DNA from 3 places in the Catenuloplanes atrovinosus genome. Region 2 is predicted to be linked to each of the others. Evidence: riboswitches for the same ligand, from Rfam matches in the RefSeq annotation. Region 2 holds a riboswitch; each other region holds the start of a gene.
What was found. A riboswitch is a leader RNA that binds a small molecule or an ion and turns the genes downstream of it on or off. The one in region 2 is predicted to bind S-adenosylmethionine.
Positions count from the first base shown of each region.

Region 1: another riboswitch for S-adenosylmethionine. It lies ahead of J2S41_RS35885 (aminotransferase class V-fold PLP-dependent enzyme); the one in region 2 lies ahead of J2S41_RS11170 (GNAT family N-acetyltransferase).
Region 3: another riboswitch for S-adenosylmethionine. It lies ahead of thrC (threonine synthase); the one in region 2 lies ahead of J2S41_RS11170 (GNAT family N-acetyltransferase).

Region 1 covers NZ_JAVDYB010000001.1:8,051,907-8,057,090, forward strand. The annotation lists gene J2S41_RS35875 (HD domain-containing protein) at 1-195, opposite strand, end outside; gene J2S41_RS35880 (FUSC family protein) at 245-1,393, shown strand; gene J2S41_RS35885 (aminotransferase class V-fold PLP-dependent enzyme) at 1,398-2,660, opposite strand; SAM riboswitch class IV at 2,710-2,824, opposite strand; gene J2S41_RS35890 (PrsW family intramembrane metalloprotease) at 2,889-4,313, shown strand; gene J2S41_RS35895 (GroES family chaperonin) at 4,304-4,630, opposite strand; gene J2S41_RS35900 (AI-2E family transporter) at 4,729-5,184, shown strand, end outside.
Region 2 covers NZ_JAVDYB010000001.1:2,479,611-2,484,794, reverse strand. The annotation lists gene J2S41_RS11180 (LLM class flavin-dependent oxidoreductase) at 55-909, opposite strand; gene J2S41_RS11175 (LysR family transcriptional regulator) at 994-1,842, shown strand; SAM riboswitch class IV at 2,272-2,385, shown strand; gene J2S41_RS11170 (GNAT family N-acetyltransferase) at 2,398-3,000, shown strand; gene J2S41_RS11165 (nucleotidyltransferase domain-containing protein) at 3,404-4,144, opposite strand; gene J2S41_RS11160 (nucleoside/nucleotide kinase family protein) at 4,186-4,773, shown strand; gene J2S41_RS11155 (hypothetical protein) at 4,814-5,184, shown strand, end outside.
Region 3 covers NZ_JAVDYB010000001.1:8,029,205-8,034,388, reverse strand. The annotation lists gene J2S41_RS35800 (GNAT family N-acetyltransferase) at 1-751, opposite strand, end outside; gene thrC (threonine synthase) at 1,000-2,259, opposite strand; SAM riboswitch class I at 2,271-2,405, opposite strand; gene J2S41_RS35790 (GTP-binding protein) at 2,489-3,088, opposite strand; gene J2S41_RS35785 (DUF742 domain-containing protein) at 3,072-3,539, opposite strand; gene J2S41_RS35780 (roadblock/LC7 domain-containing protein) at 3,536-3,967, opposite strand; gene J2S41_RS35775 (sensor histidine kinase) at 3,964-5,184, opposite strand, start outside.

The DNA of each region.
Region 1 (5,184 bases), 5.6 Mb from region 2:
CACCAGGTCCGGATCATCCGCCTTGCCGGCGTGCCGGTCCACGGTGGAGAGCATCGAGGTGAGGTGGTCCTCGTCGTGGTACGCCCGATGCGGCTCGCGCCAGCGCGCCAGCAGCGCCGCGCCCGCCACGTCGCCCGGATCCGTGCCACCCGCACCGGCCAGCGCGCCGCGCCAGCCCGCCATCAGCTCGCTCACCACGTCATCCTGGCAGGAGAACTCCCATGATCGACGGTAGGGTCGGTACATGGGCAGCGCGCCGTTCGGCCAACGCGTGGCCGAGCTGGGCCGCCGGTCCGGCGGCACGTTCCGCGAACGGCTCGGCCGGGTGCGCGGCAACGCGGGCCTCGCGCTGCAGACCGGCGTGGCCGCCGGCATCGCCTGGCTGATCGCGAACGACCTGCTGCACCACCAGACGCCGTTCTTCGCGCCGATCGCCGCGGTGATCACGCTCGCGGTCTCCGTCGGGCAGCGGCTGCGCCGCGCGTTCGAGCTGGTCATCGGCGTGGCGCTGGGCATCGCGGTCGGCGACGCGCTGATCCTCCTGATCGGGACCGGGCCGTGGCAGATCGGGCTGTCCGTGGGCCTGGCCGTGGTCTCCGCGATATTCCTCGGCGGCGGCTCGTCGCTGGTGGTGCAGGCCAGCTCGTCCGCGGTGCTGGTCGCCACGCTCACGCCGCCGACCGAGGGCATCTACCTCGGCAGGTTCTGGGACGCGCTGATCGGCGGCGCGGTCGGCCTGGCCGTGATGGCGCTGCTGCTGCCGATCAACCCGCTCACCGTGGTCATCCGCGCGGCGAACCCGGCGCTCGACGTGCTCGCCGACGGCCTCCGGCACGCGGCCGGCGCGCTGGTCGCCGGCGAACCGGAGAGCGCCGCCGAGGCGCTGGAGCGGCTGCGCGCGGCCGAGTCGGACCTCAGCACCATGGACGAGGCGATCAAGGCGGGCCGGGAGAACGCGACGCTGGCACCGGTGCGCTGGCGGGCCCGCGCGCCACTGGCGCAGTACCTGGACAGCGCGCGGTACGTGGCGCACGCGCTGCGCAACAGCCGCGTGCTGGTCCGGCGGATCGTGACGATGCTGAACGACGGCGAGCCGGTGCCGCGCACCCTCGCGCCCGCGGTGGTCGCGCTGGGCGAGGCGGTCGAGCTGCTCCGCACCGAGCTGGAGCTGGGCGTGGAGCCGGAGGCCGCGCGCGGGCGGGCGCTGCGCGCGGTGTCCGACGCCGGGCGGGCCTACGCGGACGGCGTGGGCTTCTCCGGCTCCGTGGTGGTGGCGCAGGTGCGGTCCACCGCGACGGACCTGGTCCGGGCCTCCGGCGTCGAGCACGAGGAGGCGATCCGGCAGGTCCGTCGCGCGTTCGGCCGCCCGTTCGAGACGAAGACCGCGGCCTAGCGTTTCACCCCAGCGCGGCGATCAGCGCGTCCACGTCGGACTCCGTGCTGCCCAGGCCGACGCTGACCCGCAGCGCGGTCGGCGGCAGCGTGAGCCCGGACCGCGCGGACGCCTCGGACAGCAGCCGCTTCGCCAGCGGGTGCGCGCAGAACAGCCCGTCCCGTACGCCGATGTTGTGCTCCCGCCCCAGCTCCGCCGCGACCGCGGACGAGTCCCGCCCGGCCACCGCGAACGACACGATCCCCACCCGCTCCGCGTCCGGGCCGAACGTGCGCAGCTCCACCACGCCCGGGATCGACGCCAGGCCCGCGCGCAGCCGGGCGACCAGCCGCTCCTCGTCCGCCCGCAGCGTGTCCCGGTCCGCCACCTGCAACGCCGCGCAGACCGCGGCCAGCGCCACCGCGCCCAGCAGGTTCGGCGTGCCGGCCTCGTGCCGCGCCGGCCCGGTCGCCCAGGTCACGTCGTGCGTACCGGCGCCGACCCGGGTGGTGGCGCCGCCGCCGCGCAGGTACGGCTCGGCCGCGTCCAGCCAGTCGCCGCGCCCGGCCAGCACCCCGGCGCCGAACGGTGCGTACAGCTTGTGGCCGGAGACCGCCACGTAGTCCACGTCCAGCGCCGCCACGTCCACCGGCAGGTGCGGGGCCAACTGCGCCGCGTCCAGCGCGATCCGGGCGCCGTGCCGGTGCGCCACCGCGGCCAGCTCCGCGATCGGCCACACCTCACCGGTGACGTTGCTGGCGCCGGTCACCGCGACCAGGATGTGCGCCGGCGCGTGCGGGCCGCGGCGCAGCTCGGCCAGCGCCTCACCGAGCGAGCGCACCGCGGCGCCCGGCGACGACGGGACCGGCAGCCGCAGCGGGTGGCCCGGCCAGGGCAGCAGGTTGGCGTGATGCTCGCCGCCGAACGTGACCACGGTGGTGCCGGCCGGCAACGCCGAGGCCAGCAGGTTCAGCGCGTCCGTGGTGTTCCGCGTGAAGATCACGTGGTCCTCGGCGCGCGCGCCGAGGAAGTCCGCGACGGTCTGCCGGGCCCGCTCGTAGGCGAGCGTGCAGCGCTGGGAGAGCGCGCCGGCGCCGCGGTGCACGCTGGCGTACCAGGGCAGGATCGCGTTCACCGCCTCGGCGGCCGCGACCGCGCACGGCGCGGTGGCCGCGTAGTCGAGGTTGATCTGGCCGGGCACGCCCAGGACGCCGGGCACGCCCAGGACGGCGGGCGCGGTGCTCTCGGCGGCGGTGGCGACGGCGGCGGGCAGCGTGAGCGTCGACATGCGATGACCTCCGGGGTCTGAGGGACCCCGAGCACACCGTCGGGAACGAGGTCCGCGCTTGCCCGCGCGGACACGCGGGCCCGGTCATCACCCGGGGCACCCCACCGCGAACAGACGAGGGTTGCCGGTCAGCTAGCCGGGGCTTGTCGCTGACGCTCGTGACCTGGCGGCAATCATAGCCACGCACTGGGCGATCGTGGCAAGCCCGTTCTGGATACGCTGAACCTCATGTCGGAGATTCCACCGCAGCCCTACGCGCCCGCCGGTCCGATGCCGCCGGCCGGTCCGGTGCCGCCGGCCGGTCCGGTGCCGCCGAGCGGTTCGCTGCCGCCGAGCGGTTCGCTGCCGCCGGCCGGTTCGCTGCCGCCGGCCGCGCCGGAGCCGGGCCTGCGGAGGCGGGTGTGGCGGATCATCGGCCTGGCCGTGATGATCGTCTTCATCGCCGCCTGCGCGATCGCGGTGACGGTCTTCCTCGGCTTCAACATCGGCATCGACGGGCTGCTGCTCGGCACCGCCGCGGCGCTGCTGCCGGTGCCGGTGCTGATCGGCGCGTTCATGTGGCTCGACCGGTACGAGCCCGAGCCGATCGGCTACCTCGCGTTCTGCTTCGCCTGGGGCGCGTTCGTGGCGACCGGCGCCGCTCTGGTGGTGAACAGCGTCTCGGCGTACCTCTTCGAAGGCTGGGGTCTGTCCGACTCGCTGGTGGCGGTGCTGGTCGCGCCGTTCATCGAGGAGGCGATGAAGGCGCTCGGGCCGGTGCTGCTGCTCTGGTGGCGACGGCGCGAGTGGTCCGGCATCACCGACGGCATCGTCTACTGTGGCCTCTCCGCGATCGGCTTCGCCATGGTGGAGAACATCCTCTACCTGGGCGGGCACGGCTACGCGGCCAGCAACGAGCAGTACGGCCCGGCCAGCGGCGCGCAGCAACTGTTCCTGATCTTCATCGTGCGCATCCTGTTCACCGGCTTCGCGCACCCGCTGTTCACGTCCATGGCCGGCGTCGGGCTGGGCATCGCCGCCCGTACCGCCGCGCGCCCGGTCCGCTGGCTCGCGCCGATCTCCGGCCTGCTGGTCGCCATGATGATCCACGGCACGTGGAACCTGCTGCCGTCGCTGGTGGTGGCGACCGGCGAGCCGATCGTGCTGCTCTACGGCTACCTGGGGCTCATGATCCCGGTCTTCTTCGCCACGGGCGGCTTCGCCATCTGGCTGCGCGGCTGGGAGGGGCGGCTCACCGAGCGGACGCTCCCGGCGTACGTCCGGGCCGGCTGGCTCTCCCCGCCCGAGGTGGCCACGCTGAGCAGCCTCGGCCGCCGGCACTCCGCCCGCCGCTGGGCGAAGCGGGTCGCCGGTGACGCCGGCGTGCGCGCGATGCGCAACTTCCAGTTCGCCACCACGAAGCTCGCGCTGCTGCGCGACGGGATGGACCGCGGGCTCTACCGGAACCTGGACGCGGCCGGCGCGGAGGAGCGGGCGCTGCTCGGCCGGATCTCGGCCGAGCGGTCCGTCTTCGTGGGCCGGGACCCGCAGACCCCGCCGGCCCGCTGGGACGGCGAGCGGTACCACATCACGTTCCCGGACGGGGTGAGCCGGCCGATCGAGGCGCCCGCCTCGCCGGTGGTGCCGATCCCGATCACCAGCTACTACAGGTAGAGGCCGATCCCGTCGGACTCGACGCGCTCGGCCGCGACCGCGTGCACGTCCCGCTCGCGGAGCAGCACGTACTCCCGGCCGTGCAACTCCACCTCGGACCGGTCCTCCGGGTCGAAGAGCACCCGGTCACCGGCGGCCACGGACCGCACGTTCGGGCCCACGCCGACCGCGGTGGCCCAGGAGAGGCGGCGGCCCATCGACGCGGTGGCCGGGATGACGATGCCGGCGGACGAACGGCGCTCCCCCTCGGCACCGTCGAGCCGGACCAGGACGCGGTCGTGCAGCAGCCGAATCGGCAGCTTGGCGTCGTCGTTCACGTCAGGAGACGCTACCCGTACCCGGCCGGGCCCGGCGCGCGGGTGCGCGGGTGATCACGCGTTAACGTCGGGAGGTGCGTGTGGGACGACTGAGCAGCATCCGGCGCAACCTCCGCCGCGCCTACGAATCCCGGATTCCGGAGCCACCGGCCGCGGTGGAGGCGCCGCCGCCGGAGGACGCGCCGGAGATCGTCCACACGTCCACGATCAGCCGCGACGACGCCGAGGTCCCGCACGCGCTGCGCCTCGCCGCCGCCTGGTCCTGGCGCCTGATCGTGGTGGGCGTGATCGGCTACGTCCTGCTCCGCTTCTTCGGCGTGATCCGGATCGTGATAATCCCGCTCTCCATCGCGCTGCTGCTCTCCGCGCTGCTCACGCCCGCGGTCGGCTGGCTGCTCAAGCTGCGCTTCCCGCGCTCGCTGGCCACCGCGCTGGTCCTGGTCGCCGGCCTGGGCGCGGTGGTCGGCACGCTCACCATGGTCGTCACCCAGTTCGTCGACGGCCTGCCGGAACTCACCAGCAACGCCACCGTCGGCATCCGGCAGATCCAGGAC
Region 2 (5,184 bases):
CCGCGATGATCCGTGAGTGTGACCCTATAGAGCCCGCCGCCGGCCCACCGCGGGTCACGTGGCGCCGCCGGCCCGCGGCGTCGCGGTGCGGGTCACGATGTCCAGCGTCCGTGCCCGCTCGCCGACCGGAAGCAGCACCACATCGGTCGCCCCCGCGTCCCGGAGCCGGTCCAGCGCCCGCACCACGGCGGCCTCGTCACCGACCACGACCGTGTCCGCGACGCCGCCCAGCCCGGCGCGCCGCAGCGAGGTCCGGTACGCCGGAAGCGCCCCCGCGCCGGCGAAGTCGCGGGCGATCCGCTCGCGTACCGTGTCCGGATCGGTCGTCAGCGCCACCACCAGACTCACCACGATCCGCGCGCCGTCCGGCTGGCTCGGCACCAGCCGCTCCGCGACGATCTCCGGCGTGACCCAGGTCGCCACCACGCCGTCGGCCAGCTCACGGGCCAGCCCGAGCATCTTCGGCCCGAGCGCGGCCAGCAGCAGGTCCGGCGCCGGCGCGGTGATGTCCAGTGCGGCGTCGCCCGCCCGTGCGCCGTGCAGCAGCGGCCGGAGCGTCTCCAGGTAGTCGCGGGTATGCCCGAGCGGCGACTGGTACGACATCTTGAGCTGCCGTTCCACGTACCATGCGTGACCCGGCCCGACGCCCAGCGCCAGGCCGCCACCGGCCGCCCGCAGCGTCAGCGCCTCCGTCGCCATGGTCACCGGATGCCGTGGGTAGGTGAGCGCGATCGCGGTACCGACCTCGGCCGGCCGTTCGCGGAGCAGGGCCAGCAGCGTCAGCGGATCCCATCCGCCCGCCATCTGATTGGTCCAGAAGCTGTCGAGCCCGCGACGTGCGGCGTCCGCCGCCGCGGCGACGACGTCGGCGGGAGAGTCGGTGACGAGCAGGCCGGTTCCGATACGCATGGGCACATCACATCGCCCCGCCGGCGTCCGATCGATGGTCAACCCCACTCGGCAGCGATCACATTCCGTGATAGATCAGGTGGAGTGGAACTGAGGGCACTGCGCTACTTCGTGACCGTCGCCGAGGAACTGCACTTCGGCCGCGCCGCCGAGCGGCTGCACATCGTGCAGCCCGCCGTCAGCCAGCAGATCGCCCGCCTCGAACGGGAACTCGGCGTCCAGCTGCTCGACCGCACGTCCCGGCGCGTACGCCTGACTCCCGCCGGCCTCCGCGTCCTCGACGCCGCCCGCGACACGCTCGCCGCCGCCGCCCGCGTGCGCGTGGTGGCCGGGGAACACGCCGCCCCACTGCGCATCGGCGTCGAGTCCTGCGTCACCGACCGCCTGGACCGCGCCGTCACCCGCCTGCGCAACGCCGCCCGCCCCGCCGACCCGGTCCTGATCGACCTTCCCGTCCCTGCCCGCCTCGACGCCGTACGCACCGGTGACCTGGACCTGGCCCTCATCCGCGGCACGTTCACCGCCCCCGGCCTGACCGTCTCCCACGCCTGGTCCGAGCCACTTCACGTGGTGCTCGCCCGCGCGCACCCGGCCGCGGCTCACCCCACGGTCACGCTGCGCGACCTGGCTCCCGACGGCCTCCGGCTCCCCGCCCGCCACCACGACCCCGCCCTCCTCGACGCGATCGTCGCCGCCCTCCCGCCCGGCCTCCCCCACCAGCCCGCCGGTGACCCGGTCAACGTCCTCTTCGAGGTCGGCTCCGCCCCACACACCTGGACCGTCCTCCCCGCCGAACACCTCGCCAACACCCGCTCCACCCGCATCCGCGCCGTCCCCCTCGACCCGCCGATGACCATCAACGGGTACGTGGTGGCCTCCCCCGCCATGCCCGCTCCCTGCATGCGCACCTTGACCACCGCCTTCGCCGACTGACCTCCCCATCCACCACCCACTCCCCCATCGCCCACCCGGCCCGCCAGTGCCCCACCCGGTCAGCACCCACCCGGCCCGCCAATGCCCGAACCGGCCAGCATCCACCCGGCCCGCCAATGCCCGACCCGGCCAACACCCACCCGGCCCGCCAAAGCCCCACCCGGCCAGCACCCACCCGGCCAGCGCCCGAACCGGCCAGCGCCACCCGATGATCTACACCACGGCGCCACCCGATATATCACCAACGATCGATCCGTGGGAACCACCGCGTCATCACTGGTAGCCGCACTCGCCTTCAGCACCGGCCCACAGCGGCACCGCGCGTGGATGAGATCCACCCACGCCCATACGCGGCCGTCGTCAATACAGGAGGGTTGACGTCTGGATGGGTTGATTAAACGACTTGATGGGGTTGATAGATTGACGCAAGGTCATGAGCGCCAGCGCGAAGCCCCGGCTCGCTGGCCGGCAACCCTCCGTCGCGCGGTCGGGGTGCCCCGGGTGATGACCGGGCCCGGCGGACCCGCCGGGCAACACCGCGACGTGGAGGCGCACATGCCTGACATCACCCTACGCACGGCCGGGATCGCCGATGTCCCCGCGATCGCCGCGCTGCACGCGGATAGCTGGCGCCGTCACTATCGGGGAGCGTACACGGACGCCTACCTGGACGGTGACGTGCTGGCGGACCGCCAGGCCGTGTGGTCGGCGCGGCTCGCGGCCGCGGCGGGCACGGCGGGCACGGCGGGCACGGCGACGATCATCGCGGAGCACGACGGTGACGACGGGATCGCCGGTTTTGTCCACGTGGTGCTCGATCGTGATCCGGTCTGGGGCAGCCTGGTCGACAACCTGCACGTGGTGCACCACCGGCACCGATCCGGCGTGGGACGGCGGCTGCTGGCCCGCGCGGCGCGGATCGCGGTCACCGCGGCGGACTCGAACGTGCTGCACCTGTGGGTGCTGGAGCAGAACGTGGCCGCGCAACGGTTCTACCTGGCGTGCGGCGCGGAGAACCGCGAGCGTGGCACCGCCTCGCCACCCCGAGGCGACGCGTCCCGCCTCAACGGCACCCCGGGCAAGTTCCGCATGGTCTGGACCGACGCGACCGTCCTCGCCCACCTCGACAGCGAGCCACCTCACCCCGGCGCGGCGTAGCCGACCCGGTCCGAGAACCGCGGCAGGAGGGACGACGGCGCGGCGGCACACCGGGGACCGGCAGCGGACGGCGACCCCTCGCTCCCAGGAGGACCTCCCGCCGCGGCGTAGGGCCTGCAGGGCGGCCGGGCGAACCGAGCCGATCAGCACGGCGGCGGAGACGGCTGCGGGCAGCGGAACGGGCCACGACGTGGGAAACGTCAGCCGCGGAGGGCGTCGCGGGCGAAGCCGAGCAGGTCGGCGCGGCGGCACACCGGGGACCGGCAGCGGACGGCGACACCCCGCTCCCAGGAGCACCTCCCGCCGCGGCGTAGGGCCTGTAGGGCGGCCCGGCGAACCGAGCCGATCAGCACGGCGGCGGAGACGGCTGCGGGCAGCGGAACGGGCCACGACGTGGGAAAGGTCAGCCGCGGAGGGCGTCGCGGGCGAAGCCGAGCAGGTCGGCGCGGCGGCGGAGAGGGCTGCGGTAGCGTGGGCGGCCGCCGACGCGGATGCGCAGGGCCTCCTCGATGACGCGGTGCCAGCGCGGATCGTAGGTGGCGGTCGCGTACGCGGCCGCCGCCGTCTTCGAGGTGACGCGGCCGGCCGCGAGCGTGTGCCGCAGCCGCGCCACGCCCAGCACCGTCCACGTCGTGGCCCACTCCGACAACCCCAGCGGCGACCGGGACAGCTGCGTCACCCACGGCGTCCAGTACGTTTCGAGGTTGCGGCGCGTCGAGGCGGCCAGGGCCGGCCAGTCGGTGAACACGTCCGCGGCCGGGCCGCGGATCGGCACGCCGCCCTGGGCGAGGACGTGCCAGGTGACCAGGTTTCGCTCGAAGTCGGAGGCGGCGGAGACGCGCCACTCGTGCGCGGCGATCCCGGGTGGCAGCGTGGCCGGGTCGGCGCGCAGGTCGTCCCACGAGACGTAGAGTCCGTCGAAGTCCGGGGCGGCGTGGCGCGTGTGCAGTTCGGCGTGGATGCGGCGGATCGCGGCCACGTCCGGGGCCGAGGAGGTCACGGCCACGAAGTCGATGTCGCTGACGCCCGGGTGGTAGTCGCCCAGCGCGACGGAGCCGACCAGGTACAGGCCCTCGACCAGGCCGGGCGCGTGCCGGTCGGCGATCTCCAGGTAGGCGGCGGCGACGTCCCGCGGATCGATCACGGCCGACACCGTAGTAACCACGGGCAACGTACGATCATGGGATACACGGCACCACCGGCTCCGATCCCGCGACCGCCCAGGCGGCGCGCGTTCTCGCCTGGGCGGGCACGCTGTCGCCCGCGGCCGGCGGCGTCCGGGTGGTGGCGGTCGAGGGCCGTTCCGGGGCGGGCAAGACCGGCCTCGCCCGCGCGCTCGCGCACACCCTGGATGCCCCGCTGGTACGGATGGACGACCTCTACCCCGGCTGGGACGGCCTGCTCGGCGGCGTCGGCGCGCTGCGGGAGTGGATCCTGGAGCCGCTCGCGGCCCGCGACCCGATCCGCTGGCGGCGCTGGGACTGGGCGGCGGGCACGTACCGTGACTGGGAGCCGTTGACCGTCGGCACCGACCTGATCGTCGAGGGTGTCGGCTGTGGAGCGCGCGCTCTCGCCCCGTACCGCAGCGGGCTGGTCTGGATCGACGCGCCCGAGGCCGTCCGGCGCCGGCGTGCGCTGGAGCGCGACGGGGACGCCTACGCCCCGCACTGGGACCGCTGGGCCCGCCAGGAGGACGCGTTCTACGCCACGAACCAGGTCCGCGCGCACGCCGATCTCGTCATCGACAACACCGGCACGCCGTTCTGTCCATGACCGCGTTGACCCGGAGCCGCGGCCTCGCTCTGGTGAATGGATGACGATAGAACTCATCCGTGACCTGATCATCGTCAACGACGACCTCCGCCGGGAGATCGTGGCCGAGGTCGACCACGGCGTGGCCCCCGCCGGCGCCACGATCATCCTCGCCGCGCGCGAGATCCGCCACGATCCCGGCTACCTGCTCCGGCTGGAGGGCTACGCGCTGCTCATCGTGGCCGACGTCTACGCCGGCAACGGCGGCACGGTCGACTGCGGCGGCTCGCCGGGCACGGACGGCACCGCCGGCGGCAAGGGCCCGGACGGCTTCGCGGCCGCGGGCACGCGCCGCCCCGGCGGTCCCGGCGGCCCGGGAGGCGCCGGGACCGCGGGACACCCGGGCTGGCCGCTGACCGTGATCGCACAGCA
Region 3 (5,184 bases), 5.5 Mb from region 2:
CGACGAGCCGGCCGGTGGCGTCGTCCCGCATGGCCGCGTGGAACAGCGTGCCGCCCTTGTCGCGGTAGCCCCGCTCGTAGGCGCGGATCACGGACGGGTCCGGCTTCTCCGCCTCCAGCTCCAGCTCGCCGGTCGGCGCGTCGAGCAGCAGCCGCCCGTTCAGATAGGCGATGTCCTCGACGTCGGCCTCCGGCACCTCGCCGGTCCAGAGCACCGGCGAGTATCCCGCCGTGTGCGGCGTGGCCTGCGACAGGAGTCGCTCGACCGGTACGTCGTCGAGGTCCAGTGCCTGCCCGTGCGCGGTCGAGGCGCGCCGGTAGCCGAGCGCCTCCGCGAACGCGGAGCCGTGACCGGGGCGCGCCGGGCCACCGGGCAGCGACTCCGACGTGGTCGCCAGCACGGTCGTGCGGCCCTCGCCGCGGACGATCCCGGTGAGGTGCTCGTGCAGCGCGCGGCCCGCGCCCCGGCGGCGGTGCTCCGGCAGCACGTGCACCTCGATCATCGCGGTGTCCCGGTTCCGCTCGTCCGGCAGGACCAGCAGGCCGGTGCCGACCGCGACGCCGTCCGCCCGGGCCAGGAAGCCGAGCCGACGCTCGCCGACCTGCGGATTCCGTAACCGGGACAGGTATCGGCGCTGGCTGAGAACGGGCAGGTCCGGGGTGTCGGTGCGGCCGGCGAGGCGCATGATCGCCGTCGCCTCCCCGCACTCGGGGTCGTCGGCGAGGTCGACGGCGGTGACGCGCAGGCTCATGCCGTGCACCCTGCCCGGGAAGCCCGCGATCTGGCGAATGAATTTGGTCGGGGAGACGCTCGCACAGCACCTCGATGAACGATCAGCACTGGGTCGTCGAGTCGGCGGAAGAGATTGTCGCCAAGCTCAGGATCCGCAACTCTTACGGCGTCGCGTCTCCCCGCACGGAGCATTTTGCGGTGTAGCGAGAATCACGTCAAGGCTTTCCGCTACGCGTCGATCAACAGGCCACCCCGGAGGGTGATCAGTCAGCCGAGCAGGCCCGCCTCCCGCGCGGAACGCAGCGACGGCTTCACCGTGTGCGTCGGCCCCACGAGGCTAGCCACCGCGTCCAGCGTCTTCAATCCCTCGCCGGTGTTGTAGACGACCGTCTCCTTCGCCGGGTCGAGCCGGCCAGACTTGATCAGCTTGGCCAGCACCGCGGTGGTGACGCCGCCCGCGGTCTCCGCGAAGACGCCGGTGGTGCGCGCCAGCAGCCGGATCGCGTCGCGGATCTCGTCGTCGTCCGCGTAGTCCATCCAGCCGCCGGTCCGCCGCACCGCCTCCAGCGCATAGAGGCCGGCCGCCGGGTCGCCGATGTTCAGCGACTTCGCGATGCCGGTCGGGCGCACCGGGCGGATCTCGTCGGTCTCCTCGTGCAGCGCCACCGCGATCGGGTTGCAGCCGGCGGACTGCGCGCCGAACACGGTCCAGCCGTTCGCCGGCGCCTCGACCAGTCCGATCTCGACCAGCTCGGAGAACGCCTTGTCGACCTTGGTCAGCAGCTCGCCGCTGGCCATCGGGATCACGACCTGCTCCGGAATCCGCCAGCCGAGCTGCTCCGCGACCTCGTAGCCGAGCGTCTTGGAGCCCTCCGCGTAGTACGGCCGGACGTTGACGTTGACGAACGCGGTGTCCTCGAACTCGTCCGTCTCGACCAGTTCGCTGCACAGGCGGTTGACGTCGTCGTACGACCCCTCGATCGCCACCAGGTCGCCGCCGTACACCGCGGTGGTGATGATTTTGCCCTGCTCCAGGTCGGCCGGGATGAAAACGATCGACGGCACGCCCGCCCGGGCCGCGTGCGCGGCGACCGAGTTGGCCAGGTTGCCGGTGGAGGCGCAGGCGAACCGCGTGAAGCCCAGGCCGCGGGCGGCGGACAGCGCCACCGACACCACCCGGTCCTTGAACGAGTGCGTCGGGTTCGCGGAGTCGTCCTTCACCCACAGCGCGCCGGTCATGCCCAGCTCCGCGGCGAGCGCGGGCGCGGAGACCAGCGGCGTCATGCCCGGGTTCAGCGTGATCCGGTCGGCCGGGTCCTGGCCGGACGGGAGCAGCCCCGCGTACCGCCAGATGTTGTTCGGACCGGCCTCGATCTGCTCACGGGTGACCCGCTTCAGCAGGTCCTGGTCGTAGGCGACCTCGAGCGGGCCGAAACACTCGTAACAGGCGTGCTGCGCGGCGAGCGGGTATTCGGCGCCGCAACCGCGACAGACGAGGGCGCGAGCGGGGCTGACGGCAGACGTCATGAGGAGGTGTCCTCTCATCTTTCCCATCGCCACACCGTGTGACGGGGACGGAATTGGCACCTGCCGCCGCCGCGCTCGTCGTCGAGCGCGCGGGGTGGTTGCCGGGGCGTCATCGGGCCGTATCCCTCAGCCCCTCTGGATGAGGTATTCAGTTGTGCGGGTTCGAGTTTACGGGCAGGTTTCCGGATCTCCACCAGGCGATCCCGAGGTGTGAGCGAATCGTCGCCGTTCACTCACGTACCGAGGCGGTGGCCAGCCCTCGCATCCGCCGGCGCAGCACCTGCTCCATCAGCTGCACCAGCGCGTCCTTCACCGAGGACCGCGCGCGGGCGTCACACTCCGCGATCGGCACCTCCGGTCCCACGCCGAGCGCGTCCCGCACCTCCTCCAGCGCGAACCGTGGCGCGCCGTCGAACGGGTTCACCGCCAGCAGGAACGGCAGGCCCATCTCCTCGAAGTAGTCGACCGCGGGATAGCTGTCCTCGATCCGGCGCGTATCGACCAGCACCACCGCGCCCAGCGCACCGTCCACCAGGTCGTCCCAGAGGAACGAGAAGCGGTCCTGGCCCGGCGTGCCGAACAGGTAGAGCATCAGCGACGCGTCGAGGTGGATGCGGCCGAAGTCGAGCGCGACCGTGGTGGTGGTCTTGCCGGCGACCGCACGCGTGTCGTCCACGCCGATCGACACCTCGGTCATGTCCGCCTCGGTGAGCAGCGGCTCGATCTCGGATATGGCGCTCACGAAGGTGGTCTTGCCCACTCCGAAGCCGCCGCTGATCACGATCTTCACGACCACCGGGGTGGTCGTCGCACTAGAGGGCCCGGACACGGTCGACGATCCTCTCGATCAGCTCGATGGGCAGGGCGGAGGAGTCCGGCATCGGCTCGTCCACGGTCACGTAGCCGTCCGCGGCGAGGTCCGCGACCAGCACCCGGGCCACCCCGACCGGCACACCCAGGCAGGTCGCGACGTCCGCGAGCGCGCGCGGCTCCTGACAGAACCGGACGATGCGCAGCAGCTCGAAGCGCAGCGGCGCGGACAGCGCGGCGGGCGCGGCGCGGATCAGCGTCTCCAGCCGCAGCCCGTCCCGCAGCGGCCGGGTCCGGCCGCCGGTCAGCAGGAACGGCCGGATAACGCCCTCGTCCTCACCGCCGCGGACCGGCTCCTCCGGCGCACCGGCGGCCTGACCGCGGCGGCGGGGCAACTCGTCCGCCGTGCGGTGCCAGGGCGGCACCATCCGCGGGTCCGGCACCCGCGGGCCGAGGTCCCCGGCGCTCACCGCGGGAGCGTCCGGCGGGACTCGGCGATCAGCGCCGGCGTGAGCAGGTCGCCGACCCGCTCGCCGAGCAGCGCGATCTCGTACCCGATCAGCGCCACGTCGCAGTCGCCGACCGCGAGCACGCCGAGGCAGGTGCCGCCGCCGAGCGCGGAGACGATCAGGAAGCCGGAGGTCATCTCGATCATGATCAGTTTGAGGCCGGTGAACTCGTAGCGGCGGGCCGCGCTGCGGGCCAGGCTGCTCAGTCCGGAGACGATCGCCGCGAGGTGGTCGGCGTCGGCGCGGGACAGACCGGCGGACGTGGCGATCAGCATGCCGTCCGAGGAGACGGCTACGGCCTCGCGCACGCCGGCCGTACCCCGGACGAAGTTGGTGATCAGCCAGTTGAAGCGGTGAGCCGTGGTGTCCGGCCCTGCGTCGATGCTCATCGCGCCTTCCCGTTCTCGTCGTCGAAGCCGTCGTGGGTGGTGCCCTCGCTCGCCGCGCGGCCCAGGTGCAGGCCGCGGCGGAGCGCCGTCATGGTGGCGCCGATGTCGGCCGGCACCGGCCGCTCCGCGGCGAGGCGCGCGGCCGTGCCGTTCCCGGCGCCGCGCGGGCCCTGCCGGGGGACGGCGCCTCCGGCCGGGCCGCGACGATGCCTCGGTACGCGCTTGACCAGCCCGTTCGGCGTCACCTCGGCCTCCGGTGCGGCCGGCGCGACCGGCGCCGGGACGGGAGTGCGCGGCACCGGGGCGGGAGTGCGCGGCGCCGGGGCGGGCGGTGCGGAGGCGGGCGCCGGCACCGGCACCGCGTCGATGTGGAACGTGGTGGTGGGCGTCGACGCCGGCACGTTCTCCGCCGGCGGCGCGACCAGCAGCGAGGCCGGCACCTTCACCCGGGCGGTCGTGCCGGTCACCGGCGACTGGCAAATCTCCACGGTCATGCCGAGCTTCCCGGCGAGGTGGCCGACCACGTAGTGCCCCAGGTACTTCGTGGGCGCCACCGAGAACGGCTCCGCGCCGGCCAGCCGCGCGTTGGCCCGGGCCAGTTCCTCCGGGCTCATGCCGACGCCCTGGTCCACGATCGCGATCAGGTACGCCTCCCGGTCCACCCACCGCCCGTGCACCTCCACGTCGAAGTCCGGCGGGGAGAAGGTGAGCCCGTTCTCGACCAGCTCGGCGACCATGTGGGCCAGGTCGGCCACGTACGCGCCGGGCACGAACGCGTCATCGATCCGGCGCAGCGACACCCGGCGGTAGTCCTCCACCTCGGCGAGCGCGGAGCGCAGCACGTCGGCCATCGGCAACGGGCGCGACCAGCTCCGCGGCGTCGCCTCCCCGACCAGCACCAGCAGGCTCTCCGCGTTGCGCCGCATGCGGGTCGCCAGGTGGTCCAGCTCGAACAGGTTCGCCAGACCGGCCGGATCGGTCTCCTCGCGCTCCAGCTGGGTGATGAAGCTGAGCTGGCGGCGGAGCAGGTTCTGGTTGCGGCGGCCCAGGTTCGCCATCGAGTCCGCGGTGTTCCGGCGCAGCACGGCCTGCTCGGCGGCGAGCCCGTACGCGGAGGACTGCAGGCGGTTCAGCGCCTCCGTCACCGAGCGGATCTCCGCGGTGGCCCGGGCCGGCACCGCCACCGGCGGCGGCGGGCCGGTCGTCTCGCCCTCGTG